4 regions of the Bacillus cereus group sp. MYBK79-1 genome follow, and region 2 is predicted to be linked to each of the others. Evidence: predicted binding sites of a transcription regulator. Region 2 holds the regulator's gene; each other region holds the start of a gene.

Region 1 (7,534 bases), on a different contig from region 2:
GGTGAATTAGCGGAAGTGATATTAAAGCGTGATAAAATACAAGATTCGAAAAGAGAGATTGGTTTAGAAATGTTTGATGTAATTTGGAATGTATGTGATTTAGCAAACAAATTAGAAATTGATTTAGAGAAGGCATTCGAAGAAAAAATGATGATTAATAAAAAACGTGAATGGTAAGTGGAATATGAATGTGTAAAGATGGAGGATACGAATGAAAAAGAAGCTTATTATAGGAGGAGTCTTTACCTTAATTAGTGTAATGAGTGTTTTCGCTTACTTAGTTTTTCAAGGCATATTTATTCCGAATCAAATAAGTGCGGATAAGTATGAAATAAAAGGTGTAGATGTTGCGTCATATCAAGGAGATATAGATTGGAGAGAGTTGGAAAAGCAAAATATGAAGTTTGCGTTTATAAAGGCTACTGAAGGAAGCGCGTTTGTGGATAAATACTTTTCGAAAAATTGGACGAATGGGAATAAGACAGGTATGCGCATCGGAGCGTATCATTTTTTTAGTTTTGATAGTAAGGGTGAAACACAAGCAGAGCAATATATACGAACTGTTCCAAAAACTAAACAAGGATTGCCACCCGTAATTGATGTTGAGTTTTATGCTAATAAAAAAGATAACCCACCTAAGCGTGAAGATGTTGTGAAAGAGTTGTCGGTCATGATTGAAATGCTAGAAAAACATTACGGTAAGAAAGTAATATTGTATGCAACTCAAGAAGCATATGATTTGTATATAAAGGATGCGTATCCTCAATGTGATATATGGATTCGTAGTGTTTTTACAAAACCGAGTTTATCAGATGAGAGAAAATGGACGTTTTGGCAATACACGAACCGTGGGAGGTTAAATGGTTATAATGGAAAAGAGAAGTATATTGATTTGAATGTATTTTATGGGAACGAGGAAGAGTTTGAGAATTATGGAATCAAAGGTTGAATTTTAAAGCGTACAAAATTTTGTACGCTTTTTATTAATGGTATGAAAAATATGTAAGAAAAGATGGAACAAACATTTGAGATGAATTGTCTAATATAGGTAATAACTATTTCGTTTGAAGGAAAGGGTGGAGAAAATGAAAAAAAATACACTATTAAAATTAGGGGTATGTGTTAGTTTACTAGGAGCAACTCAATTTATTAGTACAATTTCTTCTGTACAAGCGGAACAAAAGCTAGAGCAAAAAATAATAAAGAATGAGACAGGAACTATTTCAATTTCTCAGTTAAACAAAAATGTATGGGTTCATACGGAGTTAGGTTATTTTAACGGAGAAGCAGTTCCTTCGAACGGTCTAGTTCTTATTACTTCTAAAGGGTTAGTACTTGTTGATTCTTCTTGGGATGATAAGTTAACGAAGGAATTAATAGAGATGGTAGAAAAGAAATTTAAGAAACGGGTAACGGATGTCATTATTACACATGCGCACGCTGATCGAATTGGAGGAATAAAAACGTTGAAAGAAAGAGGCATTAAAGCGCATAGTACAGCACTAACTGCAGAACTAGCAAAGAAAAATGGATATGAAGAACCACTTGGAGACTTACAAACCATTACAAATTGGAAGTTTGGAAATATGAAAGTAGAAACGTTTTATCCGTGGAAAGGACATACAGAAGATAATATTGTCGTATGGTTACCGCAATACAACATTTTAGCTGGAGGTTGTTTAGTAAAGTCTGCGTCTGCAAAAGATTTAGGAAACGTTGCTGATTCCTATGTAAATGAATGGTCCATATCGATTGAGAATGTGCTGAAGCGATATGGAAATATAAATTCAGTAGTACCTGGTCATGGGGATGTAGGGGATAGAGGATTACTTTTACATACATTGGATTTGTTGAAATAAAAAAGCGAGGAGAAACAAATTTCTCCTCGCTTTCTTCTAACTATATTTAAATGCGAAGCCTGCATACGTTACTGAGATTTTAATTCCAAGTATACAAACACCAGTACTGTCATAATTGCGATAACAACGTAAGTAGCATCAAGCATTATAAGTGTTTTTAAAGTTTCAGTCATCCTCATTCACCCCTGATATGAAAATATAACATAATCTCTTATCAATTAAATCAGAGATTATAAAGATAACAATGTACATGAAATTTATTAAGTAGATTCTATATAAATATATCATATAAATAATGTAAACAATGTTAAGATAATGTAAATGTATTGTAAAGAAAGGGGCGGTTCATCATGTTTATAAACTATTTATCCCGCTTTAATGGGCAGTAAGACCCCCACCTCAAAATTCAGCGAAAGCAAAGAAGTTAGGTGGGGGATCAACTGTCCATAAAAGTCCGATTGGTTCAACTAATAATCAGTGGGGAATGCCCCCCCCCACTGATTAAAGTTTCACTTTATTTGGAAATGCTATGTATCTCCCCGTGTCCCGGATAGAACACAGTTATAACATGTGAAAAATAGATTCATTTTGATAAATCAATCACGATGCTAGTTGTTACTACATTTTCCTCTATTACTTCTACCTGTACTTGTTCATCGTTTCTCCAATTGATATTGAAGTTATCTGTCGTATACATTTCCTTAAGAGTGACCTCTTTAAATTTTTCTAAAATGCTACCTCTTTTCCCATAATAGATTCTTACAGTTGAACTGGGACTTGGTCCTTTTGATTTCATTGTTTCTCTAAGCTCGATAATATTTATTAAATTTGGAGATTCACTTTTTTGAAAGGTAAAGGAACTGACCACTTTTTGTATCTTTTTAAAAACAGGGCCATTGGATTTATTTGATATGTCAAATTCCACAACTTCAGGTACGGATTCTTTTCCTCGTAGCGTTATCGTTGCTTCATAATCGTTTTTCCAATCTACGAAAACGTTTGAGGAATCGAGACGTTCTCCCTCATTTGCAATATTTATGTCAAAATGTTCCCATAAGCCGTATTTAATTCTGACAGAAGAGGAACCAAGAGAAGAGTCTGAATCTATTTTTACTACTTTAATCGTATTTTTATTATTTGGAGAATGACTTTTTTTAAGTGTAATGTCCTGTAAATACAAAATGTAAAAAAAGCAGCCTACTACTAAAATAATTGGAATTACAATACGTAGGGCAGTAATTGGACGTCCTCGTGTCGTTTTTTTCTTAATGCTTTTACTATTTTGTTCAAGTTCTTTTTCAATACTCGTTTGAACCGTTACTTTTGGCGGGCGAATAAGCCACCAAATGAAAGCTATAAGTAGTAAGAAAAGAGGTATTCCTTGAATAAAGAAAAAACCTTTCCAAAAATCTAGTCTCGTACTATACGGTGAATCTGTTGCCATCACCCCTATAAAAAGTGCTACTGGACTTGCAAGTATATTTATCCCTAAACCGATCAATACGAATGAAAGATTTTTATTCCTAATTTTTCGTGACCCAGCCATAATAAACAGAAATACTGCAATACCGAGTATAAGAAACAGTATTCCGTAAAAAAACATCATATATACCATATTATCCCTCCATACCTTTAATTGTACCATCAGTAAGGAAAATTTTGTGAAGTGTTAGATGGATATGATATTTGCATTCCTTAAAAGTGTGCCGATATATGATGCAAATAAATAATCATTTTCAAGTATGAATACCAGAAGACAGTAAAAATATTATGTCGACAATGTGAACTGTCACCAATTTATATATATTATTGTGATTGATATCACATCCTTTTATCTAACCAGATATTATGCTTAGTTTGTAAGGAATGATTGGGAGAGGGTGGGATGATCATGTTTTGTTATCAATGCGAACAAACGCCAACAGGCGGATGTAAAGTAATCGGTGTTTGCGGTAAAAATGAAACAATAGCAAGTTTACAAGATACGATTGTGTTTGGGTTAAAAGGAATTGCTGCTTATCGTACGCATGCTGCTCAGCTAGGGTATACGGATGCTTTTGTAGATGCTACGACGCAAGAAGCACTGTATATGACATTAACCAATTCTAACTTTAATGAACAAGAACATATTGATATGGCTATGAAAGTAGGGAAATCGGCTTTACGAGTAATGGAGTTGTTAGATGAGGCGCATACGAATCACTTTGGTGTTCCAGAGCCTGTTCAAATTACACAAAACCATGTAGAAGGTAAAGCAATTGTAGTTACTGGTCATAATTTATTTGCGTTAGAAGAATTATTAAAACAAACAGAAGGAAAAGAAATTAATATTTATACGCATTCTGAAATGTTACCAGCACACGGTTATCCGCAGCTGAAAAAATATAAGCATTTAAAAGGAAACATTGGTAAGGCATGGTATGATCAACGACGTCTTTTTGAAAAATTTACAGGTGCCATATTAGCGACAACGAACTGTGTTATGCCAATTAAAGGATCCTACTCTGATCGATTCTTTTCATATGATATTGCAGGTTTAGAGGGTGTACAAAAAATTGAAAATGATGATTTCACGCCGTTGATTCAAAAAGCGCTAGAACTTCCAGAAGTACATATGGAGTCGGATGAACAGTTAGTAACAGGCTTTCATCATAATACAGTATTATCATTAGCTCCGGAAATTATTGAGGCAGTAAAAGAAGGAAAGATTAAGCGTTTCTTTGTCATCGCAGGTTGTGATGCTCCAGGAAAAGGCGGAGAATATTATCGTGAATTAGCAACGTCACTTCCGCCAGAAACAGTTATTTTAACGACTTCTTGCGGCAAATTCCGCTTTAATGATGTGGATTACGGTGTTGTACCTGGTACAGAGATTCCGCGTTACATTGATTTAGGACAATGCAATAATTCAATTTCTACAGTGAAAATAGCAGCAGCTTTAGCAGATGCTTTCCAATGTGAAGTGAATGAATTACCAGTAAGTATTGTCCTATCATGGTTTGAACAAAAAGCGGTTGCGATTTTACTTGGGCTATTTAGTCTTGGCATTCAAGATATTCGTATCGGTCCAAAGGCGCCTGAATTTATTTCACCTGGCGTGCTGGATGTATTACAAGAAACATTCGGTTTAAAACTAATTACAACTGCAGCAGAAGATATGGATATGATGTTATCGTAACAAAAGGGTGATCTGTCTTATTAAGAAGAGCTAGCCTATAGCGCCCCCAAACAAAAATGTAAAATTTTTGTTTGGGGTATTTTTTTTTCTTCGCGGGATAGGTAATAGTTGATTTTAGAAAAATATAAAAATCGAGTTGACATTTACAACTACTCAGTCATACAATGTAGAAGTAATAGGTGATACTGAGTAGAGTTGTTTCTCAAAATGTTTTCAGTAAACAATAGCTAAGAGCGGATTTTAGAAAAATTTTGAAAATCAGTTGACATCTACCGCTACTTAGTCATACAATATAGTTGTAATAAGTAATACTGAATAGTATGGTTTTACTCAAAATCTATTCAGTAAAAATTCGCCTTAGTACTCTGTGATACTGAATATAAGTCAGACAGAATAGGGGGTAAAGGAGGATCAGGACATGGAAAATTTAACTGAAATGCTGAAAGGTTCACTGGAAGGGTGTGTGCTGGAAATCATTAGCCGCCGAGAAACGTATGGCTATGAGATTACTCGCCATCTGAATGATCTTGGATTTACCGAAGTTGTGGAAGGAACGGTTTATACCATCCTCGTACGATTAGAAAAGAAAAAGCTTGTGAATATTGAAAAGAAACCATCAGATATGGGACCGCCTCGTAAGTTTTATTCATTAAATGAGGATGGCCGTCAGGAGCTTGAACTGTTTTGGAAAAAATGGGATTTTGTATCTTCAAAAATTAACGTCTTGAAGTCAAACTAGCCTCATAATATAAAATGTTCCGGCTCATATTTGGAGAGTTTCTTGTTCTGCTTTATAAAAAAGGAGGAAAATAAAATGTTGGAAATGTTTAAAAAATTAATCGGTGATAAAAAAGAATACAAAATGATGATGGCACGTGTTGGAGCACTGCCAGAGGATTATCAGTTTGTGTTTAAGAAAATTCAAAACTACATGTGGAATTTCTCAGCGGGTAATGGGATGGATATGCTGCACATACAGTATGAATTAATCGATTTGTTTGAAGCTGGTGCAGCGGAAGGCAGACAAGTACTTGATATTACTGGGGAGGACGTAGCATCCTTTGCTGACGAACTAGTGGCAAACGCTAAAACGTATGTCTCCAAGTATCGTGAAGATTTGAATGAAAGTATTATGAAGAAATTGAGAAAAAAATAAATGCAATTAGTAATACCGACTGATTAGCTGGTTACAAATGTGAATTGCCGCCATCGCTATTCAGTTATATTTTTAAACCGCTACTAAGTAACACAGATTATCAGTGATACTAAATAGAGGGTATAGGTAACCTATTTTAATAAGGGGGAAAAAATATGAGCAGCGCAGTGATTTCTATAACAGGGTTAAAAAAATCTTTTAAAGATAAAGAAGTCTTAAAGGGAGTGGATTTTGAGGTGCAGCGTGGGGAAATTTTCGCGCTGCTAGGCTCAAACGGGGCGGGAAAGACGACAACGGTCAATATCCTTTCGACGCTAATGAAGCAAGATGATGGTGAAGTGAGTATTTGCGGTTTTGACGTCCAGCGACAACCAGATTATGTTCGTCAAAGTATCAGTTTGACAGGACAGTTCGCAGCTTTAGACGGTATGCTTACTGGAAGGGAAAACTTGATAATGATCGCTAAGTTACGTGGTGTTTCTAGTCCCGCACAAGTTGCTGATAATCTACTTGTAAGATTTAGCCTGACTGATGCGGCCAACCAGAGGGCAGACCAGTATTCAGGCGGGATGAAGCGCCGACTTGATATCGCGATGAGTTTGATTGGGGCGCCAGCAGTTATTTTTCTAGACGAACCAACGACTGGACTTGATCCGGAAGCGCGGATCGAAGTGTGGGATACAGTTAAGGAACTTGCCGGCAGCGGCACAACGATCTTGCTCACAACGCAATACTTGGAGGAAGCAGAACAACTGGCTGACCGTATCGCTATTTTGCATGGTGGAAAAATTATTACGACAGGTACTCTTACTGAACTGAAAGAGATGTTCCCACCAGCAAAAGTAGAGTATATCGAGAAGCAGCCAACATTGGAAGAAATTTTCCTTGCGATTATCGGTAAAAAGGAGGAGATGTAAATGAAAAGCAAAACAGGGGTATTACTAGGGCGCTTAATGCGTAATATTATGCGAAGTCCGGATACAATTATTACAGTAGCGATTACACCGATTATGATGATGCTATTATTTGTTTACGTATTTGGCGGGGCTATAAAGACAGGAACGGATAACTACGTGAATTATTTATTGCCAGGAATTTTGCTAATGGCTATCGCATCAGGTGTGGCTTACACTTCTGTACGATTATTTACGGATGTAAAGAGTGGGTTAATGGCGCGTTTCATTACGATGCCCATTAAGCGCTCATCGATATTGTGGGCTCACGTTTTAACTTCTCTTGTTGCTAATGTGCTTACTATCGTGGTGGTTATTCTTGTTGCGCTCTTAATGGGCTTTCGTTCCAGTGCTAATATGCTAGAATGGCTTGCAGTAGCTGGGATAC
Region 2 (7,534 bases):
GCTGCAACAGATGCTGCGTTTTGAAGTGCAGAGCGAGTTACTTTAGCTGGATCTACGATACCAGTTTCAAGCATGTTAACCCACTCGCCAGTAGCTGCGTTGAAACCAACGCCTACTTTTTCGCCTTTCAGACGCTCTACAACTACAGATCCTTCTAGACCAGCGTTGATTGCGATTTGACGAACTGGCTCTTCTAGTGCACGAAGTACGATGTTGATACCTGTTGCTTCGTCGCCTTCAGCTACGATAGAAGCTACTTTCGTGTATACGTTCATAAGTGAAGTACCACCACCTGCAACGATACCTTCTTCTACTGCTGCACGAGTTGAGTTAAGTGCATCTTCAATACGAAGTTTGCGCTCTTTTAACTCAGTTTCAGTTGCTGCACCTACTTTAATTACTGCTACGCCACCTGCAAGTTTTGCAAGACGCTCTTGTAATTTTTCACGATCGAATTCAGAAGTTGTTTCTTCTAATTGCGCACGGATTTGGCCAATGCGAGCTTCGATTTGTTGTGAATTTCCAATACCTTCAACTACAGTTGTGTTTTCTTTCGTTACAACAACTTTACCAGCGCGTCCTAAAGATTCAATTGTAGCAGATTTTAAGTCACGACCTAATTCTTCAGTGATTACTTCGCCACCAGTTAAGATTGCGATATCTTCTAGCATTGCTTTACGACGGTCACCAAATCCAGGAGCTTTAACAGCTACTACATTGAATGTACCACGAAGTTTGTTCACTACTAATGTAGCTAACGCTTCGCCTTCTACGTCTTCAGCGATGATAAGAAGTGGTTTACCTTGTTGTACCACTTGCTCTAATACTGGTAAGATTTCTTGGATGTTAGAAATCTTTTTATCAGTAATTAAGATGTATGGGTTATCAAGAACCGCTTCCATTTTGTCAGAATCAGTAATCATGTAAGGAGATGCATATCCACGATCAAATTGCATACCTTCTACTACGTCTAATTCTGTTGTGAATCCTTTAGACTCTTCTAAAGTAATAACGCCGTCGTTACCAACGCGCTCCATTGCTTCAGCGATTAATTGACCTACTTCTTCGTCAGCCGCAGAAATAGCAGCTACTTGTGCGATAGAAGATTTACCTTCGATTGGTTTAGAAATCTCTTTTAATTCTGCAATTGCAGCAGTAACAGCTTTTTCGATACCTTTACGAAGACCCATTGGGTTCGCACCAGCTGTTACGTTTTTAAGACCTTCACGAATCATAGCTTGTGCTAATACAGTTGCAGTTGTTGTTCCGTCACCAGCTACATCATTTGTTTTGCTAGCAACTTCTGCTACTAATTTCGCACCCATGTTTTCGAATGCATCTTCTAATTCAATTTCTTTTGCGATTGTTACACCGTCATTTGTAATAAGTGGTGAACCAAATTTTTTCTCAAGTACAACGTTACGACCTTTTGGTCCAAGCGTTACTTTTACTGCGTTTGCAAGAGTGTCGACACCGCGAAGCATCGAACGACGTGCTTCTTCACTAAATTTAATATCTTTTGCCATAATAATTGACCCCCTTGGATTTTTTAAGATTTATATAATTAACCGATAACTGCTAAAATGTCACTTTCACGTAAAATCAAGTAGTCAGTACCTTCGTATTTCACTTCAGTACCTGCATATTTTGAGAAGATGATAAGATCACCTGCTGCTACCTCTAAAGCAACACGCTCACCATTTTCAAGCACTCGACCAGTACCTACTGCAATAACTTTACCCTCTTGTGGTTTTTCTTTTGCAGTGTCTGGTAATACAATACCACTTGCTGTTTTTTCTTCCGCTTGAACAAGCTCAATTACAACGCGATCACCTAATGGCTTTAGCATGAACAATAACCTCCTCATTTTGTTATGTAAATTTTTTTATTAGCACTCAAGTCACCCGAGTGCTAACACACTTCTAATAATAAATAATCTCAATTTCTTTTGCAAGTAAAAAAATCATAATTTTTTCGCAAATTCAGCTATACACTTTTCTATATAGAGTCCCTCTTCTTCTACCTTTACCATATGAATCGTTGTTTCCACTACTCGTATGTTACAATATGAAAGGACACCCTAAGTTGTTTTCGCTACACAGACAACTTTCTCCTGTCTTCTATTATAATTTCAAATGAGGATTTACAAAAAAAACATAATTTACGTGAGGTTTATATCGTAGGTAGCATATTTACATGTTATCCTACCTTATCTCATACACTAGAGTTAGAAAGGATGGTTAAACCATTTGAAAAAACAATATTGGTGGGTTATCGTTACATACATTTTAATGCAGTTGTCATCCATTGCTGGATTACCGCTTCTCCTGAAAACTGGACTTTATGATAACAGGGGATTTACTAGGGAGGAGAAACTCCAACTCATAACTGGCCACTGGGCAATCATTAGTTTCTTTATTGCATTATGTATCGTACTTTGGTTACTTAGAACAGATATTCGTGACAGACGTTTAGATACAATGCGCTCTTCGGTTCCAGCTACGATCGGTTGGATTTTTATCGGGTTCTTCTTAGCATTTTTCTCGCAAAGTATTGCCGGTATGATAGAAATGCGTTTATTAGGAATTAAACCTGGATCTGAAAATACAGCGAGACTTATGGATATCGCAAGAACGACACCTTGGTTCCTTATCGTTATATCTATAATAGGACCTATTTTGGAAGAAATCGTATTTAGAAAAATTTTATTTGGTACACTTTATAAGAAGTTTAACTTCTTTATTGCTGCTATCATTAGTTCTCTCGTATTCGCAGCAATTCATTTTGATTTCACTCACTTATTGGTATACACTTCTATGGGACTCGTATTCGCTTTTTTATATGTAAAAACGAAGCGTATTATCGTCCCTATCGCAGCTCATGTTGCAATGAATACATTAGTTGCAGTTGCTCAAGTTTTAATGAGCAATGAACAAATTCAAGAAATGATTAAAGAAGCTGAAAAAATGCAAGGCTTTATCGGAGGATTTTTAGTATGAGAAACTCACCATTGTTCATGGCTGCATTGTACTTCCTTCTTGGGTGTATCTTTACACGCTTCGCCATTACGAACGTAACAGATACAATCTGGAATATGTGGACAATACTATTTGCAGTTATGGCAACAATTGATTTTAATTTGGCACTTCGCCTTATCTTAGTTAAATTCACAAAGAAAAAACAATAATAAAACGCAGAGGTCGCTTCCTCTGCGTTTTATTGTGGATAATTCTTTAAAAAGTAAACAAGTGTTTGTAACTCTACTGCTAAATCAATATGGTGAATTCTTATATTATCTGACACATTTAAGCGCGCTGGTGTGAAATTTAAAATACCATGCACGTTCGTTTCTGCCAATCTATCTGCTACAGATTGTGCTACTGTAGCGGGTACTGTTAATATTGCCACTTGTATATCAGTTGATAAACGTTCTTCTAATTCATCTAAATGATATACAGGAATGCCCCCGATTTCTGTCCCGACTTTCTCTTCACTAACATCAAACGCCATTTCAATTTTTGTATTATTGTTTTTCGTGAAATTATAATGTAAGAAAGCGGTCCCTAAATTACCTACTCCAATAAGTGCTACACGTGTTATATCATCTTGGTCGAGTGTTTCACGGAAAAATGATAATAAATAATTTACGTTATATCCATAACCTTTTTTCCCTAACGCTCCAAAATATGAAAAATCTCTTCGAATCGTTGCGGAATCAACTTTTACCGCTTCGCTCAATTCGGCTGATGAAACACGTTGCTTACCAGAAAGAGATAAGTTTTGGATAAATCGATAGTATAGAGGCAATCGTTTGGCAGTGGCCTGTGGAATTTTTTGCTGATCCATATAACCTCTCCTCTCTTCCTATCTTTATTCATATACTTGAATCAAATACAGAAGTTTAGCACTCATGAATTTCCCTGTATAATAAAGAGAAGAAGTATTCTCTCTTTATTTTAAACTATACACTATTTTTAGTATGATTGAGAAATATAAACATGGCAAAGTTAAGAAATTATTTGAGGTGAAAACATTGATTTTATTACAAGTAAACGCGCTTACGAAATTATACGGTGCAGAAACGATTCTTGCAAACATAAAATTGGAAGTTCAAACGAAAGATCGTATCGCACTAGTCGGACGAAATGGGGCCGGAAAATCTACATTATTAAAAATAATAGCTGGTGAGCTATCTCATGATGGTGGCGAAATTATAAAACCGAAAGATGTCTCAATCGGATACTTAGCTCAAAATACCGGATTAGAAACGTCTTTAACAATTTGGGATGAAATGTTAACCGTCTTTACACACTTGCAGCAAATGGAGACAAAACTTCGAAGGCTAGAGCACGAAATGGGAAAAGAAGAAAACTTTTCAAACGAGGCTACATACGAAAGATTATTAGCTGACTATGACCAATTACAATTAAATTATAAAGATCAAGGTGGCTATCAGTACGAAGCAGATATTCGCTCGATTTTAAGTGGGCTTGGCTTCCCAGTTGAAACGCACCAAACGACAATTTCTACATTAAGCGGTGGACAAAAAACACGATTAGCTCTCGGTAAATTATTATTAACGAAACCAGACCTACTTATTTTGGACGAGCCTACAAACCATTTAGACATCGAAACATTAACATGGCTTGAACAATATCTACAAGGCTATCCTGGCGCAATACTAATCGTTTCCCATGACCGTTATTTCTTAGATAAACTCGTTACACAAGTATATGAAATTTCGAATAAAGAAAGCAGACGATTTGTTGGTAACTACAGTAAATATTTAGACTTAAAATCAGCGCTATACGAGCAAGAAATGAAACGTTATGAAAAACAACAAGATGAAATCGCTAAGCTTGAGGACTTCGTTCAAAAAAATATAGCGCGTGCATCTACGACAAAACGTGCCCAAAGCCGTCGTAAACAATTAGACCGAATGGAATTATTAACAAGACCATTAGGTGATTCTAAGTCAGCTTCCTTCCACTTCGATATCGAAAAACAAAGTGGAAATGATGTTTTACAAGTAAAGGATGCAACTATCGGCTATGATGAGGATCCGATTATTGAACATGTAACGATGCGCTTAACTCGCGGGGATAGCGTTGCTTTAGTTGGTCCAAACGGAATTGGGAAATCCACATTATTAAAATCACTTGTGAATAAGTTACCACTATTACATGGTGATGTTTCTTTCGGATCCAATGTATCTGTTGGTTATTATGATCAAGAACAAGCAAACTTAACATCTTCTAAGCGGGTTTTAAATGAGTTATGGGATGAATATCCCTTGCAGCCTGAAAAAGAGATTCGCACGATATTAGGTAACTTCTTATTCACAGGGGATGATGTACTAAAACCAGTATCTTCTCTTAGTGGTGGACAAAAAGCTCGATTAGCTCTTGCAAAACTTATGATGCAAAAATCGAATTTATTAATTCTTGATGAACCTACGAACCATCTTGATTTAAATAGTAAAGAGATTTTAGAGAATGCTTTAATTGATTATCCAGGCACCCTTCTATTTGTCTCCCATGACCGCTACTTTATTAATCGTGTAACGACGACCGTTGTTGAGTTGTCAACAGAAGGTGCACAAGAGTATTTAGGCGATTACGATTACTACGTTGAAAAGAAAAATGAAATGATTGAACGTGCAGCATTTGAACAACAAGAACAGCAAGAAAACCAAGCACCTGTTCAAAAAACTGTTGCTCAAGAAAAATTAAATTATCTCGAAGAAAAAGAGCGGAAACAATTAGAGCGTCAACGCACTCGAAAAATTGAGGAGCTAGAACAAAACATTGTAGAATTTGAAGAAGAAATTGCTACGTTAGAAGATCAACTTTGCTTACCAGAAATATATGCAGATTATGAAAAGGCTAGTGAAATTACAACGAAAAAGCAAACACTACAAGAGCAACTTGATGCTTGTATGGCAGAATGGGAAGAATTGCATTTATAAGAGTATGAATAAGAAGGGTGTCTCATAAGTCGGGATTTTTGACTATGCGACATCCTTTTTATCTTCTAGTTGGGATCAACGTCATATTGTATAAACGATTCGACACGGAATATCGATTAACCGACAAAGTTTGACAATGTTAGCGCACTTCTATAATAAGGGCACATTTCAAAATGTTTTTTAGAGATATCTTCTTGCTATTTATTTCCCAAAAAAGAATACATGTAAAGGTCAGACCTTATCTACTTTATCCACAAGGTTATACACATATCCACCTTTATAAAATAAACCCCAAAATAACTTTTCCACATTATCCACAACTAATAAAAAAGTTATCAACATTTTATATACACAATAAAACCCACATTATCAACAGATAATATGGGTTTTATCCACAAGCTGTGGTTAATTTTGTGCATAACTATGCTTCAATATCTAATCCTGGATTTGCATTTAAAGCTAATGTAGCACGTTTTCCTTGTTCATATGCAATTGTACCTGCGGCTGCAATCATCGCTGCATTATCAGTACATAAAGATAGTGGAGGAATAATTAGCTCAATATTTTCTTTTGTCGCAAATTCCGCTTCCAAACGTGCGCGAAGTCCTTTATTCGCAGCTACTCCACCAGCAAGAAGCAGTTGCTTTACGTTATACGCTTCTGCTGCACGAGATGCTTTCGTTACAAGCACATCTATTACACTCTCTTGGAAACTTGCTGCTAAATCTTCCGGTGCAATTTCTATCCCGCGTTGTTTTGCGTTATGCACAGTGTTGATAACTGCTGATTTCAATCCACTGAAACTGAAATCATACGAATCAGGTTCTAGCCATGCACGAGGCAAATCGATTGTCGGTTCCCCTTCATGTGCAAGGCGATCAATATGAGGACCACCTGGATATGGCATGGATAACGTTCGAGCTACTTTATCGTATGCCTCTCCAGCTGCATCGTCTCTTGTTTCACCAATCACTTCGAATGAACCATGTTCTTTCATATAAACAAGCTCCGTATGTCCACCAGATACAACAAGTGATAGTAGTGGGAATTGAACTTCTTTTACTAAACGGTTCGCATAAATGTGCCCAGCGATATGATGAACACCAACTAGAGGAATATCATGTGCAAAAGCCACTGCTTTCGCTGCATTTACCCCTATTAAAAGCGCTCCTACTAAACCAGGTCCTTCTGTTACAGCAATTGCATCAATATCATCAAAAGTGATATTTGCTTCTTTTAAAGCTTCTTCTAATACAACTGTAATTTCTTCTACATGATGACGGGATGCAATCTCTGGTACAACTCCACCAAAACGTTTATGACTTTCAATTTGTGATGCAACGACATTCGCAATAATTTCCGTTCCATTTTTAACAACTGCTACTGCTGTTTCATCACAACTTGTTTCAATACCAAGTATAATCGTATTTTTTTCCATTATATATTCACCCACATTACGAGACCATCTTCCTGATTGTCTGCATAGTATCGTTTACGAATTCCACCATTTTGAAATCCGTATTTTCTGTATAACTGTTTTGCTACTTCATTTGATACACGTACTTC
Region 3 (7,534 bases), on a different contig from region 2:
TGATATATTAGGTGTCGTTTACAATTGTACCATGCCTGATAATTAAGCGGCTTAATTCAAAAAAGGAACCAAAACAAAAAGAACAAACGCTTCTAAAAAACGTTTGTCCAAAGTAAATTCATAGTTAGATAATAGGTAGATTACGATTTATGTGTACGAGAAAGCTTTTTTATAAGAGTAGGAAAAATAGATGTTAGTTCCTGCTTCAAACGCTTCGTAAACGATGGATCCTTACCTGAAGTTGAAATCGTTATAACATATTCATCATGTCGGATGACGCCAGGTGTGTGAAAAGATGATTCTGTACCATCACTTACAACGTTAACCCACTGGAAATCGTGGGCGGCCTGTTTAACCATCAGATTTACAGCATGTTGATTTGTAGCTGCATAAATAAGGTGAGCATCTTTAATATCATCATTACTAAAAGTTTTTTGCTTCCAAGTAATATAAGGAAGTTCCTTCATTTCTTCGCAAATTTCTGGGCTGATAACGGTGACAAAAGCGCCTGTATCTTTTAATCCAGACGCTTTTCGATATGCGATTTTACCTCCACCAATAATAACGACCACTTTTTTATTTAAATTAAGCATAAGAGGGTACATGTTATACATACACACATGCCTCCATTCGTTCTAATAATGTTAACTTCATATATGTATCAAACTGAAGGCAGTTACAAGTCGTAACGTAATCATATTTTCTCGTATGCAATTTAATTTTTTGAAGCAACAGTCCGGTAAAGAGAAGGTACGGCATGACGTATACACGTGGTGCAGTTGATGTTATAGTCTTCAGCTCAGCAGTAAAAGAGGGCGTTCCTTTCGTTAAAAAGGAACACGATACTGACATACCGAGTTTTTGTTCGACAGCTGATCCGATTTGTTGTAACTCATGTATTGGCTGTGGATCACTACTGCCCCTACCTACGAGTAAAATACTACTACCTTGCATTGGCATAGCTTCACGTATTCTTTTTACTACAAGTTCCACCATATGTGGATGCGTACTAAAAGGTGGTACAACTGAAAATGTTATTTGGGTATATTTCTTTTGTAATTGCTCAATCTCAAAAGGAATATCACGTTTATAGTGAGCTGCTGCAAATAATAAAACAGGTACAATCATTATTTCAGTTGCGCCCTCTAGTATCGCTTCTGTAACTGCATCCAAAATAGTAGGTGTTGTTAGTTCTAAAAAAGCTATTTTTTGAATTCTTTCGTTACGTTCTTTCATAACAGATTGAATAAAGTGAATGAATTGTTCATTACCTTCTTGGAGCCGGCTCCCGTGTCCAACATATACAATTCCTTTCATCGTACCACCAAATCTTTCTCCATAATCATGTCTTGTAATTGCTCATCTACATCTTGAAATCCGACTTTATTCGCATAGTGTAAAGTTGGAATGTCGGTATACGAGAAGGGAAGAGTAAGGATATCGATAAAGCCAAGGCGTTTTACTTCTGATAGAAACGTATCAATTGAGGCACGGCCGTCAAATACAATGCTATCCCATGAGAATTCAGAAAGCATACGAGAATGGACTTCATCGAAACGATGATCAATCGTATACGCATGAGTCATCATATAAGACCCGGCACCAATTTTCTCTTGAATAAAAGCAATTCGATTAATATTTCTGCCTAAATAAACAGTAGTATCGGAAGAGAACTCTGCTTGTTTACTTAGTAGCCCATATTGCATAAGTTTTTCTTGAGTGGCAACGTTCATATATTGCAGTTGCGCCTGTAAGGAACGAATATCTTTCTGATGTTTACTACATGATTGCATCAATATTTCTACACTTTCAGCGGAACAAAACACAAGGCGATCAACGTTGAAAATTTCATTGATTTGTTCAGAGGTTAATGTGTTTTCTTCCTTTTTCAAAGTAGGAATTTGATATATTTCTGCACCGCCTTCTTGTAATTTTTGCTTCATTAAACTTGTTTTATTTGTTGCGGATGCAAATAAAACCTTTTTACCATGTAATGGCTTACGTTCTTTCCAAGCGATTTGATCCCGTAAGGAAACGACATCACCAACAATTGTCATGGATGGATTGGAAATATTTTCTTTTTTGACGATAGGAACAATGGTTGAAAGTGTTCCTGTGACAACACGCTGTTTTCCAGTTGTACCCCATTCAATAACTGCTACGGGTGTATCGTCTTTTTTTCCTGCTTGTAGTAAGTTATCGCAAATTGTAGGTAAGTTTTTTATACCCATGTAGTAGGCGATTGTGTCGCCATTGTGGGATGAATTACATTTTCCATGATCGGTTAAAGGACCTTTTGCATGCCCAGTTAGTAAAGTGACACTATTACTGTAGTTGCGGTGGGTGAGGGGGATACCTGCATAACTACTAGCAGCAATGCTAGATGTAATACCTGGTACAATTTCATATGGAATGTTCGCTGTTGCTAAAGTTTCTGCTTCTTCACCAACACGGCCAAAAATAGATGGATCTCCGCCCTTTAAGCGGACAACGATTTTTCCTTCTTTCGCAAATTGAAGGAGGTGGGCATTTATCATTTCTTGTCGCATAATATGATTCTTTGGCATTTTTCCGCAATAAATAAGTTCACATGTTTCTTTTGTATAACTAAGAAAGAAAGGGTTTAATAAACGGTCATATAAAACGATATCTGCGCGCTTTAAACAATCTATCGCTTTCTTTGTAATAAGCCCTTCATCACCTGGTCCTGCACCAACTAAATATACATATCCGTTCATAATCGCACCTCATCAATTTTTATTTAAAAGGAAGCCAGAGGAGGCTTCCTTTCGTAAATTACATGTATAAATAAATGTCACCATCATTAACTTCTACTTCGTACGTTTGAATACAACCGTCATCAGGTTTTTGAACTTCACCTGTTATTAGTGAGATTTTCCAATCATGCAGTGGACAAAAGACGAATTCTCCAGATACAATTCCTTCTGCTAACGGTCCGTTTTTATGAGGACAACGATTTTCTACAGCTCGAATATCACCATTTGAAAGGCGGAATAGGGCGATAGACATACCTTTCATTTGCACCTCTTTACCGATTTGAGTAGGAAGGTCTTCTGCACGCATAACTTTTATTTTTTCTTTCGTTTGTATCATTTAGATCACAGCTCCTTATTTCACAGTTTCTACTTCATACATCGCTTTTAATGACTTCGTTTCTAGTGCTTGTCCCCAAGCTTCCGTATATGTGCTACGAGCTGTTTGGAAACGATCATTTAGCATAGTAACCATACTTTCATCTTGTAGTATTTCTTTTATGTGATCGAAGCCTAAACGCTCTGTCCAGTAGGCAGTACGCTCTCCGTAAATGCCAGTTTCACGATAATATTGCATATAAGCTGTAGCGATGCGAAGGACATCATCTTCGGTAGGGACAATCATGACAAAATCAGCTTCGCGTACTTCTGTACCACCATTTCCGCCGATATAAAGTTGATATCCATTTTCGACACAAACAACGCCAAAATCTTTCGTCAATACTTCTGCACAGTTACGCGGACAGCCCGTTACACCCATCTTCATTTTATGAGGTGTATCTACCATTTCTAATGATTGTTCAAGGAGCATACCAAGTCCTAATGAATCTTTCGTACCGAAACGGCAGAAGCGAGAGCCAACACATGATTTTACATTACGAAGAGATTTTGAATACGCATATCCAGAAGTCATATGTAAGTCAGCCCATACGTTAGGTAAATCTTGTTTCTTCACACCATATAAGCCGATTCGGCTCGCACCTGTAATTTTTATAAGTGGAACGTCATATTTCTTCGCAACTTCAGCAATTTTCATTAAATCATCTGCTGTTGTAACGCCTCCGTACATACGTGGAATAACAGAGAATGTACCATCGTGCTGGATATTACCGTTCATTCTTTCATTCACGAAACGGGACGCTTTATCATCTTCGTATTCTTCTGGAATCGCCATACGTAAATAGTAGTTCAAAGCAGGGCGACATTTCGAACAGCCGTCTTCCTGTACAAAACCAAGAACATTTCGTACTTCTTTTGGAGATTTTAAACCTTTCTCGTGAATGGCCGCTACGACTTCATCACGTGATAAAGTTGTACATCCGCACATACCAGTAGACTGCATAGAAGCATCAAAAGCATCTCCGAGTGTATGAGATAAAACTTGTTCCACAAGCGGACGACATTTACCACAAGAACCAGCGGCTTTCGTGCATCCTTTTACCTCTTCAAAAGTAGTTAACTCTTGCTCTAAAATAGCATGAACGATTGTACCTTTCGTAACACCATTACATCCACAAATCGTGTCATCCGCACTCATTGTAGCAACGTCAAGTTCACTTTCTTCACCAGCTTTGTGAAGAAGGGAAGCGGTTGTATATTCTTGTATATCTTCTTCTTTCTTTAACATGCTAAAGAGACGTGTACCATCAGCAGTATCCCCGTATAAAACGATACCAACGACTTTATTGTCACGAATTAATACTTTTTTATAGGAACGTTTACATTCATCAAAGATTGATATTGCTTTCGTTTGATCATCTTCATAAATTTGGCCAGCAGAGAATAAGTCACAACCAGCAACTTTTAATTGCGTACCAACGATACTGCCCGTGTATCCATTCGTTTGTAAATTCGTTATATGTTTCGCTAATATTGTGCCTTGTTCATAGAGAGGGGCAACAAGTCCATATGCAATACCATCATGTTCTGCACATTCACCAACTGCATAAATGGATTCATCATTTGTTAGCATATAGTCATTGACTACAATGCCGCGATTGACAAGTAAACCAGTATCTCTTGCTATTTGAGTATTTGGGCGTATTCCGACAGCCATTACGATTAAATCACAATCTACAACTTCACCATCTTCAAATTGAATGCCCTCAACATGTTCTGTACCAAGAATTTTTACAGTTTTCTTTTCCATTAGAAACTTCATGCCTTGCGCTTCTAAATCTTTACGAAGAAGAGAAGCTGCTTTCGTATCTAGTTGTTGCTCCATTAAGCTAGGCATTAAATGAACAACATGTACGTCCATTCCTAAGTCAATTAGACCTCTTGCGGCCTCTAAACCAAGTAACCCGCCACCAATGACAACGGCTTTTTTCTTTTCTTTAGCGGTATCAATCATAAATTGTGTATCTTCAATAGTTCGAAATCCTGTTACACCAGGAAGAGTGGAACCTTCAACAGGTAAAATAAAAGCGCTAGAACCTGTTGCGACAATGAGTTTGTCATATGTAACAGTACGATTCTTTTCTGTGATAATGATTTTTTCTTCACGGTTAATACTCTGAACTCTTTCATCTGTATACAAGGTTATTTCGTTTTCCTCATACCAACTGTATTCATTCATAATGATATCTTTCATATTTGTTTTGCCTTGTAAAACATGAGAGAGCATAATGCGATTGTAGTTTGGATGCGGTTCATCTCCAAAAATAGTAATCTCATATAAATCATTATCATGTTTTAATATTTCTTCGATACAACGTATGCCAGCCATACCATTTCCGATCATAACTAAACGTTTTTTCATTTTCGTTTCCCCTTTTTATGTGAAATATTGAACAAAGGATTATATTTTTATTATAGAAAATCAAATAAGGGGGAGATGTGATATTTATCACATTTTTATAATGATTCACAAATTGTTAAAATTCGGTTTTATGTGAAGGGGGTGTGGATATTTTTCGCAAAATGAAAAAGCAGGACATAAGTATTTACACTCATGTCCTGCAATTGATCTATGCTTTTGTAATGGCACGTGGAAATAAAATATTATTTTCTAAATGAATATGCTCAAATAAATCAGACTCTAGCGATTCAAGACGTTGGTAGACAAGTCGATAAGTACCGCAAGCGCCTTCTGGAGGAGTAAAGTCATTTGTCACTTTACGAAGTTCTTTTATAATATTTCCGGCATGATTGTGCTCATTTTCTAGTTCATCTACTACTTTACGTAACTTTATATAGTTTTCATCGGTTGGATTTTGTTCAAATTCTAAAATTAATGGGAAATCTTCTGTTTCTTCTTTAATTAAATGCTGTTCTAATTCCATTTTAAGTTCGTGAAATAGCTTATGAATTTGAGCTAAATGAGGCTGACTTGCTCCATGAACACGTAACACTTTCGTCACATAAGGACTTAATTGTGGCAACTCTTCATTTAAATAACGATGATGCTTATTTATAACATAATCAATCAATTCGCGATAAGAAGCACTTTTCCAATCAATTTCAGATTCATTTAATCGTTTCGTATTATGATAAAGCGTATTTAACTCTGTAATTACTTCATCCGCCGATAAATTTCTTTCATGAATTGCATCAATAAGTGGCTTATTACCACCACAACAAAAATCTATTCTATATGATTTAAAGAGATCACTAGCTTTCGGAAATTGTGTGACAATCTCACCAACAATTGAAGTTTCAGTAAATGTATGTTCCATATGAATGCCTCCATAAAGTTTAAATGTAATATCTAAATTAAGAATAGCGATAAATGAAAAACAATGTGGTGATTGAAATCACTTTTTATGTGTCTGATTTGAGAATAATAGGATTATTCTTCAACAGAGGACATTATAGAAAAGACGGCGAAGAATTTTGGGATAGGAAGTATATCTTTTATAGGAGGTTTTTATGGAATATGTTTATCATATGGTACCAGAAGAACTAAAAGGAGAATATTTAATCCCATTAAATGAATTGAAAAGTGTATATCCAAATTTATACGGTGAGTATATCCAAAAATATAAAGATCATCCTCACAGGGAGAAATTATTAACACGTAAAATACCAAAACTAGAATGTTTATGGAATGATGTTGTGCATTTTTTACCATTACATCCTTATGAGATTTATAAAGTATCACTGGAAATAGGAATAAACCTTCATACAAATAAACTGTTTTATAAAGTTCCTATTAGCGCATTGAAGGGTCAGTGTATGGCAATATACAAGTACTCAAAGCATAATTGGGGTGGACCAAATAGAGAATTAAAAGAATGCGAAATAGAAATCATCAACTTTAATGAATATAGAGAATTAAAGCAATTAAATACCTGCACCAAAGAATATTACAGGGAGGAATATGAAAAGGGTAGAAGATTTGGGATGTTTCACTTAATTCCACATGTTCTTGTCAAAGGAAAAATAGAGGTGAAAAATCTTGAAATAATAAATTGGAGTATTGCTCCAGTTAATGATTAATATTACAAGCATTTAAAAAATAAGATGTCAATTTGAATTGATATATGGCTTACAAGAATGGAAGAGTAATAACTATACGTAATAGTAAAAAAGAAGCCTACTAGAAGCTTCTTTTTTACTACTATTTTTCACATGCAACTCCATCGCCATCACGATCAAGATGTGAGGCATAACCTGGTTGTCCTTTATATAGAGGGGCTTTCCCAGCTTCTCTAACTGCAGCACAATTTTTGTAGTATGCATTACTAGTATTTCCAGCAGCAGGTTGTGTTTGAGCTTGCTGTGCTTTTTTCTGTTCCTCTTGTTGTTTGCGAGCTTGT
Region 4 (7,534 bases), on a different contig from region 2:
AATTCACTTTTTTCATGTAAATTACGTAAATCTTCTTTTGATGGTGGATTTTCAACAATATGAATCATCTCATATGCTACATCGTTTGCCTCAAACCATTTCTTTGCTTTTTGACATGTGCCACACTTTGGATATGAATAAAATGTTACTGTCATAAATTCACCTACTTTTTTACTAACCTTTACCTTTATCATATAGAAAACGTTTTATTATTTCAAACGATTATTCGCTAAACTTTTACTTATTTCGTGATTATTATTAATAATCCTGCTAATTTTTCTTATTTTTCCGCCATTTGTTAAGAAAAAGTAAATATATAATTTTTTTTAGATTCTTCTCTCCTCCCTCGCCGAACATATATCTTAAACAAACGTTTGATTAATTCCCCTTTTTTCTTTGTTAACCCTTGAGTTGCATCGGTTTCTTCCTACCGAACATACATCTTAAACAAACGTTTGATTAATTCCCCTTTTTTCTTTGTTAACCCTTGAGTTGCATCGGTTTCTTCCTACCGAACATACATCTTAAACAAACGTTTATTTAACCATTTCAGCCTATAGTCACAAAACCTGGAAACACTTTACATGACAAAGACATACAGATAAAAGGAACTAACAATTTTGGCCGTAATAGTGAGAGTATTCCATGATGTTGAAGAAATTACTGCAAAGAAAAAAGACGCATTTAAATTGATGCGTCTTTTGGAGATGTTTCTTTTGTGAAATCATATAAAGCAATTGCGCCTAAAATAACCAATATACTTTCAGGGGCATCTAAAAAAATAGTTCTCCAAGTTTCTGATATTACCCATTTAATACCTGCCGCTGATTCAAGATATGCTTGAAAATAACTGATTGTAAAATCAATTACAAATAAACATACAAGTAATGTTAGACCAAATCGAATTAATTTCTTGTTTTTAAACATGTAACACCTCTCAAAATTCATTGAATATTTCTGAGTTCAGTTCTCTACATTAAAAAATCCCTATATTTAATTTTAACATACAAAATATCCAAATAAATACAATATGCACATTTGCATATTTCATGAATATTGAGGAATTACTGTTAATAAAAAAGCTCTACAAGTAACCTCATAACAATGGAATCATTCGGACCATTATATAACCGATTCCTGCATACAAAATAAAGGAGAAGCCTTGTTTACAGGCTCCTTCATCATCTATTCAAATAATCGGCAATTGTTTGAAATACTACGATATACATATTATGAATACTTTCTTCAGTATTTCCACCATTCGATAAACCAACTGCCCATTGTTGCCCTTCACCACTTCCGATATTTGCAAAGCCTTGCGTATACATAGCATTTACATCTTTTCGTGCACTGTTATACTCTATCCCTTTTGTAATAAAAATCGAATATGATTTATCTTGCAAACCGATAAAAAACACTGGTTTCTTTAGCGATGAAAATACATCTTTATACTGCTCTGTTGAGGCTTCTTGAAAGTGATCTTTCATTATTAGAAAACCATCTACTTCCTTAGATTTCTTTTCCAGTTCCTCTAACTTCATTTCCTCAAACTTTATATTCCTAAACGTATCTTTCGGCTTTTCTCCAACAACTCCAATTACGAGTGCTCTCCCGTTGTATTCTAAATTCTCTCCTTCGTTATCCTTTGCACACCCAGTACTCACTAGGCATAACAATATAAAAACTAAGAAATACAGTGAACGCTTCATATAGCACCCTCCCCCTCTTTTCAGTCAAGTGACAAAAATGTAAGGTGAATTCAAGAAAATGTAAGTAAAATCGATAGCCCAATTGGATTTTCTATATTATAATCAATTGAATTTATTTACATTACTAAAACATAGGAGATTATCATGAAGAAATTTAAACTTTCGTCTCTTTTTCCGTTAAGTTATATACTTCTACTCGTACTCGTAAGTCCCCTTTACGATGTATTAAATAAATCTACTGTACACGCAGTAGATGTCACAACTGTAGTAGATGATTGGATTCCATTTGTGAAAGCATTTATTATTCCTTATTTACTTTGGTTTCCTTACTTATACGGCGCACTTATTTATTATTGCTTTGCAGATCGAAAACAATATTATGTCACTTTAAGTAGTATCATCCTTGGAAAACTTGCTTGTTTTTCTATTTATTATTTTTGGCAGACAACTGTACCACGTCCAACAGTCGTTGGATCAGACGTATTTTCCGAACTAGTTCGCTATATTTATAGTATCGATCAACCGGTAAACTGTTTCCCTAGCATTCACGTTCTTACTACCTTTGTCATTATGCTAGCTGCCTTTAAACGTAGAGAACAACATGCTTTTGAATATTACATCCTTACGTTCTTCGGTACGCTTATTATTTTATCAACGCTATTTACGAAGCAACATGCATTTGTAGACGCCATTTCTGGAATGACGCTTGCAAGCATACTTTATTTCGGCGTTCAGCTGTTATTAGCAAAAGAAACAGTACGTGTTCCAGTAAAACAAAATCATAAAATGTAAAAAGCAGACTGTGGCTTCCAGTCTGCTTTTCTCTATATAAAGTGAAACTTTAATCAGCCCTCACCAATCGGGCTTTTACGGGCAGCCCGACCCCCACCTAACTTCTTTGCTTTCGCTGAATTTTGAGGTGGGGGTCTTACTGCCCGTTAAATGCGGGATAAAAGGAGATTTTCAAGTTAAGATTGCGGTACAGTCATATCACCAGAGTGAATACGACCTGCTTTTTTAAGAGCAATGTAAAGTATATAAGAAACAGCTACTGGAATGATGATATAAGTGATTACCATCGCTGGGACAACTTCCCATCCTTCGCTAGAAATTAAATTAATTGGTGCGATAAGAGAACTTAATCCAAGACCTGCAATTTCTTTTCCTGCTTCCAGTTGGAAAATTAATGCGGATACAGGACCAACTATAGCACTGGCGACGACAGTTGGGACGAGAATCATTGGATTTTTAGTTATATTTGGCAATTGTACTTTCGGAGTACAAAGTGCTTGCGCTAATATGCCACCTAAATTGTTTTCTTTCGCTGAGATAACAGAGAATCCGATAAACTGGGCTACGCAGCCTGCAAGAGCAGCACCACCTGCAACACCGTCTAAGCTAAGTGCGATCGCTAACGCAGCTGATGAAGCTGGAGAGATAAGTAATAGTCCCCAAACTACTGCAATCACGATAGAAGCGATAAACGGGCTACCAGCTGAACTATCTTTAATAAATGCTCCAACTGTATTTAAAACGGGAGTAATATTATGAGATAACCAAATACCGACTAAACCAGAACCTAATATTGCCGCAAATGGAACGAGCATCATATCTAATGCAGTTTTTCCACTTAAACGTTTACCAATATATACAGCTAAAGTTGCTGTTAATAATGCACCGATTGGCTCACCTGTTTTAATAATTAGACCTGCTTCAGTAATTGAAATGGATCCAGCACCAATCGCTCCAGCTACCATAGCCGAGAAGATTACAAGACCATTTGCACCGAGCATAAAAGCAATTCCGGCACCAATGGCTGGTGCCATAAGTGATTTTGCAACAACTCCGATTGTAATAAGCAACGGAATATCAACAATTCTTCCTATATTTTCGATTAGTAAACCAATTCCAAGGGATACGAAAATACCTTGCGCGATTCCAGCTGACGCTTTAAATACACGAGACATTATATATTCCTTCATTTGTTTCACCTTCTCCTATAAGTTAGTAACCAATTGTTTTCATATAATCACGTAAAATATCGTTTGATTTTGCGAATCGAGATTCTTCATCCTCTGTTAAGTTTAGTTCTACAACTTCTTTCATACCATCTCTAGTAATAATAGCTGGCACTCCTGTACAAATATCATATTCACCGTACTCCCCATCTAAAATGGCTGAGACAGCAATTACACGGTGATCATCGTTAAAGATTGAACTCGCAATATACGCTAGAGAATTTCCAATTCCGTAATAAGTAGTACCTTTTCGTTTATAAATTTCCCATCCAGCTTTTGCAGTCTTCTCAACAATTTCATCTAAATCTATTTCACCAAATCGTTCTTTTTGTTCTTCTAAAATTTGTAGAATTGGCTTTCCACCAACAGCTACGTGAGACCAAGCAACCATTTGAGAATCACCATGTTCTCCTAATGAATACCCATGGATACTACGAGGATCTACATGTAACATTTCAGATAAAATTGTTTTTAAGCGAGAAGAATCTAGTGATGTACCAGTACCGATTACACGATTTCTAGGTAATCCAGATAATTTCCACACTTGATATGTAATAATATCAACTGGGTTCGATGCAAGTAAGAAAATACCATCAAATCCACTTTCCATTACGCCGCCAACAATACTTTCCATAATCTTCGCACTCGCTCCTAAAGTATCTAAGCGACTTTGTCCAGGCTTTGGTGCTGGTCCTGCTGTAATAATAACGATGTCCATATCTTTACAGTCTTCATAGCTTCCTGCATATACTTTTGTTCTTGTATTTGTAAAGTTAATGCAATGTGATAAATCCATCGCTTCCCCAACTGCACGTTCATGATTTATATCAATTAATAATAGTTCTTCGCAAATGCCTTGATTTACAATGGAATATGCACAACTTGATCCAACTAATCCAGTACCGATAATTGCAATTTTTCTTGTATTTCTTTTCATAGCAATCTCTCCTAATTGATCATATAATCTATTTCTTTTGTTCTTTACACTCCTAATTATAGAGATTCCCACGATAGAAACCATGGATACTTTGTGAAATATTGAACAAAGTTTTTGTCCTTTTTGTGAATTGTTATATTCCATTTTCGTCATATTTGTTACAACTGGAAAAATATTTATTATATATTTATTGACATACACAAAAGAAAAAAACGAGCGACTTCATTCGCCCGTTTTTTCATCCCATTATTCTGCACTTAATTGGCCTTTTAATTGCTGTACAATCATTGGGTTAGCAGGTGCTGCCGGTTTGTAATAACTCTTTTGCTTTGCGTACTCATACATATTACGTTGACGCATCTCATCTTGATTACGAATTTGAATTAACGTTTGATGTAACTGTTCATTATCAGACTGAGCAATATAATTTGCATAACTTGTTAAACTTGCATTTAACCCTGCTAAATAATCATTTACCATATCTTTTTCATTCATCTGTCGTTTCCTCCTATCCTAGGAAAGTCATTAATTGCTGTTTCGTATTTCGTGCATCTTGCGCATCCTTTTGTAACATTTGTTTCAGTTGTGGATCTGTACAAGCCTGTGCATACTGGTCTAACTTGTTAATAATTGTTGCGTGTCCACCAATTAAATGACGTAAGTTTTCTACTTCAAGCTCTGTTAAGTTTTGCATAGAATACTCCTACCTTTCTTCTTTCATTCTTCTTTAGTATTCTGTTCTTTTTAAATCGTATTCATGAAAAAGCTTTCTTACATTTCAAATCAATCACATCTATTTATAAATCCAATAAAATGTTATAATTACAGAAAAATACAATTTTTCAATAGGTAACCTATGACAACAATATAATCCCCAAACAAACCATAGTAGGTAGGTGTGCTTATGCCAAAATATTTTAAAGTTATCTTCTTAATGGTTTATGCGTTACTGTACGTAAAATTGTTGATTGATATATTAACTTCAAAACCACTATTCACTTCTATCCCTTTACATATGTTATTTCTCATTTGTTTTTTGGTCATTGCGCTTAGCAACTATAAAAACCGCAATACTACATTTTTCTTAATATTTATTAGTGCAACTCTATTAGTAAGCGTTAGTTTAATGAAAAACACCTTTTTATAAACTATACATAACGAAGGAGCAATGAACATGAAAACCCACGACTTCCTTACAGAAATCCAAAAAGGCTCTGAACCTAGTCCCTATCAAGATCCTATCGTATTCAGTTTCGTTTGCTTTTTCTTAGCGATATATACATTTTTCAAGCCAGCTAAATAATATCATTTAACGAGAAAAAGCCTACCGATCTTTTGAAATCATATGCACTAAAAAAACCTTAGAATTGCTTCTAAGGTTTCCGGTAGTCTCGCTTCCTATTCAATCTCGCATTACATATAATCCTTTAATAAAAGTTTCCAATAATACATGTAAACTTGTATCTAAATCTAATGGCAGACCAAATCCACCTTGCTGCTCAATCGACGCAAATCCGTGACAAATACTTCTGAATCCACGTGTCGCATGAAGTCCATTCTCTCCTTCTAATCCGTACTGTTGTAAAACCTGAAGACAAAGCTTTACAATCCCGTCACCTGCTTTTCTCACTTCTTCATCTCGTAAAAAAGTTGCTTCATACAGTCCAGGATGTTTACGTACGAATGCTACATACGCTTCTCCTAAAGCATGGACTGCTTCATCCATCCGTTTACCCTCAGCAGCTTCTTCCAGTCTGTTATGCAGCTGTTTGATTCCGTAAATGCCAAGATTTTTCCGTACATCTTGTAAGCCTTTCACATGATTGTATAGCGAGGGTGAACGTATCCCTAATGTTTGTGCTAATGAAGCTAACGTTACTTCTTGTATTCCATTTGCATCTGCAATTTCTGCTGCTGTTTCTACAATTTTCTGTAATGTAAGTCCGATTCTCGGTGACATAAATTAACCCTCTTTCCTACTTTCTATATTCCGCTTAGCTTCCTTAATAGCAAGTTGTATGACAGTGTCTGGATTTTTTATCATTTTCCCATGTCCTGCCGCGAGCAAGGAAGGCCCATATTCGCTTAACTTCTCTGCACTTTGTAATGATATTTCATTGCTCCACGTTGCCATCGCAGGAAACGGAAACCAAAATTTCATTTGTCCCGAAACAGCCATACCTCCTCTTGTTTGGAATGCATCCCCGACAATAAGAGCTTTATTCCGTACATCAAGAAACGACATAGATCCTGGCGTATGTCCCGGTGTCATAATCGCAAGAAGCGATCCAACTCGGTCGCCATCTTCCAATAACACATCAGGTACCGTTTTTACTTTTTTAGGTACACCGCCTTTTATCGGTATATTCGGTTCATCCTTTTGTAACGTCGTATCTCCTTCTAACAGCTTTGCGTCCCGCTTAGAAATATAGACTGGAACATTAGGAAGCAATTCCTTTAATGCGTCTAATGCACCGATGTGATCATCATGCGCATGTGTTAATACAATGTTAGTAATGGGTTTTCCTATTTTCTCAGCTGCCTGTAAAATACCTTTTGCGCTATATGGCAAAGCCGCATCAATTAAAGTTAAACCATCTTCTTCCTCTACAAAGTAACAATTCACAGGAAACACTCTTGGCAAAAATGACAATTGATATACCGTTTTTTCATGTATCACTCTCATATTCCCATCTCCCTTTTCACGAAAACTAACACTATTAGTTTTATTATACTAATGGTGTTAGTTTTGTGTCACTAAAAATTTCATTTTTGCAAAAAAAAAAGAAAAGTAGCCGTTCATACGACTACTTTTCTTTACAGCTATTAAACTGTGTAACGCTCATCTTCTAAAATTTTCGCAGCAATTT

The links. Region 2 encodes Rex, which represses fermentation and respiration genes when NADH is low (regulators of the CRP and FNR family bind a similar motif). Its sites were predicted from a motif close to TTGTGAAATATTTCACAA; they were not measured.
Region 1: hcp (hydroxylamine reductase) is a predicted target of Rex. The motif match lies at 3,669-3,686, and genes of this name have one in related genera.
Region 3: nirB (NADPH-nitrite reductase large subunit) is a predicted target of Rex. The motif match lies at 5,553-5,570, and genes of this name have one in related genera.
Region 4: ACTFOB_RS12390 (L-lactate dehydrogenase) is a predicted target of Rex. The motif match lies at 4,756-4,773, and genes of this name have one in related genera.

Annotation. Positions count from the first base shown of each region.
Region 1 covers NZ_JBQAEO010000004.1:41,137-48,670, reverse strand. The annotation lists gene ACTFOB_RS08985 (MazG nucleotide pyrophosphohydrolase domain-containing protein) at 1-177, shown strand, start outside; gene ACTFOB_RS08980 (glycoside hydrolase family 25 protein) at 212-949, shown strand; gene bla2 (BcII family subclass B1 metallo-beta-lactamase) at 1,086-1,859, shown strand; gene ACTFOB_RS08970 (hypothetical protein) at 2,443-3,474, opposite strand; gene hcp (hydroxylamine reductase) at 3,751-5,037, shown strand; gene ACTFOB_RS08960 (PadR family transcriptional regulator) at 5,456-5,776, shown strand; gene ACTFOB_RS08955 (DUF1048 domain-containing protein) at 5,852-6,193, shown strand; gene ACTFOB_RS08950 (ABC transporter ATP-binding protein) at 6,349-7,110, shown strand; gene ACTFOB_RS08945 (ABC transporter permease) at 7,111-7,534, shown strand, end outside.
Region 2 covers NZ_JBQAEO010000031.1:6,320-13,853, forward strand. The annotation lists gene groL (chaperonin GroEL) at 1-1,526, opposite strand, end outside; gene groES (co-chaperone GroES) at 1,565-1,849, opposite strand; gene ACTFOB_RS26075 (lysostaphin resistance A-like protein) at 2,250-2,999, shown strand; gene ACTFOB_RS26080 (YdiK family protein) at 2,996-3,187, shown strand; gene ACTFOB_RS26085 (redox-sensing transcriptional repressor Rex) at 3,217-3,846, opposite strand; gene ACTFOB_RS26090 (ABC-F family ATP-binding cassette domain-containing protein) at 4,034-5,968, shown strand; gene tsaD (tRNA (adenosine(37)-N6)-threonylcarbamoyltransferase complex transferase subunit TsaD) at 6,390-7,406, opposite strand; gene rimI (ribosomal protein S18-alanine N-acetyltransferase) at 7,406-7,534, opposite strand, start outside.
Region 3 covers NZ_JBQAEO010000001.1:699,296-706,829, reverse strand. The annotation lists gene ACTFOB_RS03625 (precorrin-2 dehydrogenase) at 141-614, opposite strand; gene ACTFOB_RS03620 (sirohydrochlorin chelatase) at 607-1,317, opposite strand; gene ACTFOB_RS03615 (uroporphyrin-III C-methyltransferase) at 1,314-2,738, opposite strand; gene nirD (nitrite reductase small subunit NirD) at 2,797-3,114, opposite strand; gene nirB (NADPH-nitrite reductase large subunit) at 3,130-5,535, opposite strand; gene ric (iron-sulfur cluster repair di-iron protein) at 5,744-6,451, opposite strand; gene ACTFOB_RS03595 (group-specific protein) at 6,645-7,214, shown strand; gene ACTFOB_RS03590 (excalibur calcium-binding domain-containing protein) at 7,336-7,534, opposite strand, start outside.
Region 4 covers NZ_JBQAEO010000006.1:78,592-86,125, forward strand. The annotation lists gene ACTFOB_RS12365 (arsenate reductase family protein) at 1-155, opposite strand, end outside; gene ACTFOB_RS12370 (DUF3937 family protein) at 685-927, opposite strand; gene ACTFOB_RS12375 (hypothetical protein) at 1,182-1,709, opposite strand; gene ACTFOB_RS12380 (phosphatase PAP2 family protein) at 1,854-2,501, shown strand; gene ACTFOB_RS12385 (PTS transporter subunit IIC) at 2,678-3,691, opposite strand; gene ACTFOB_RS12390 (L-lactate dehydrogenase) at 3,714-4,664, opposite strand; gene ACTFOB_RS12395 (spore coat protein) at 4,911-5,159, opposite strand; gene ACTFOB_RS12400 (hypothetical protein) at 5,173-5,358, opposite strand; gene ACTFOB_RS12405 (hypothetical protein) at 5,569-5,811, shown strand; gene ACTFOB_RS12410 (TetR/AcrR family transcriptional regulator) at 6,067-6,624, opposite strand; gene ACTFOB_RS12415 (MBL fold metallo-hydrolase) at 6,628-7,350, opposite strand; gene ACTFOB_RS12420 (acyl-CoA dehydrogenase family protein) at 7,491-7,534, opposite strand, start outside.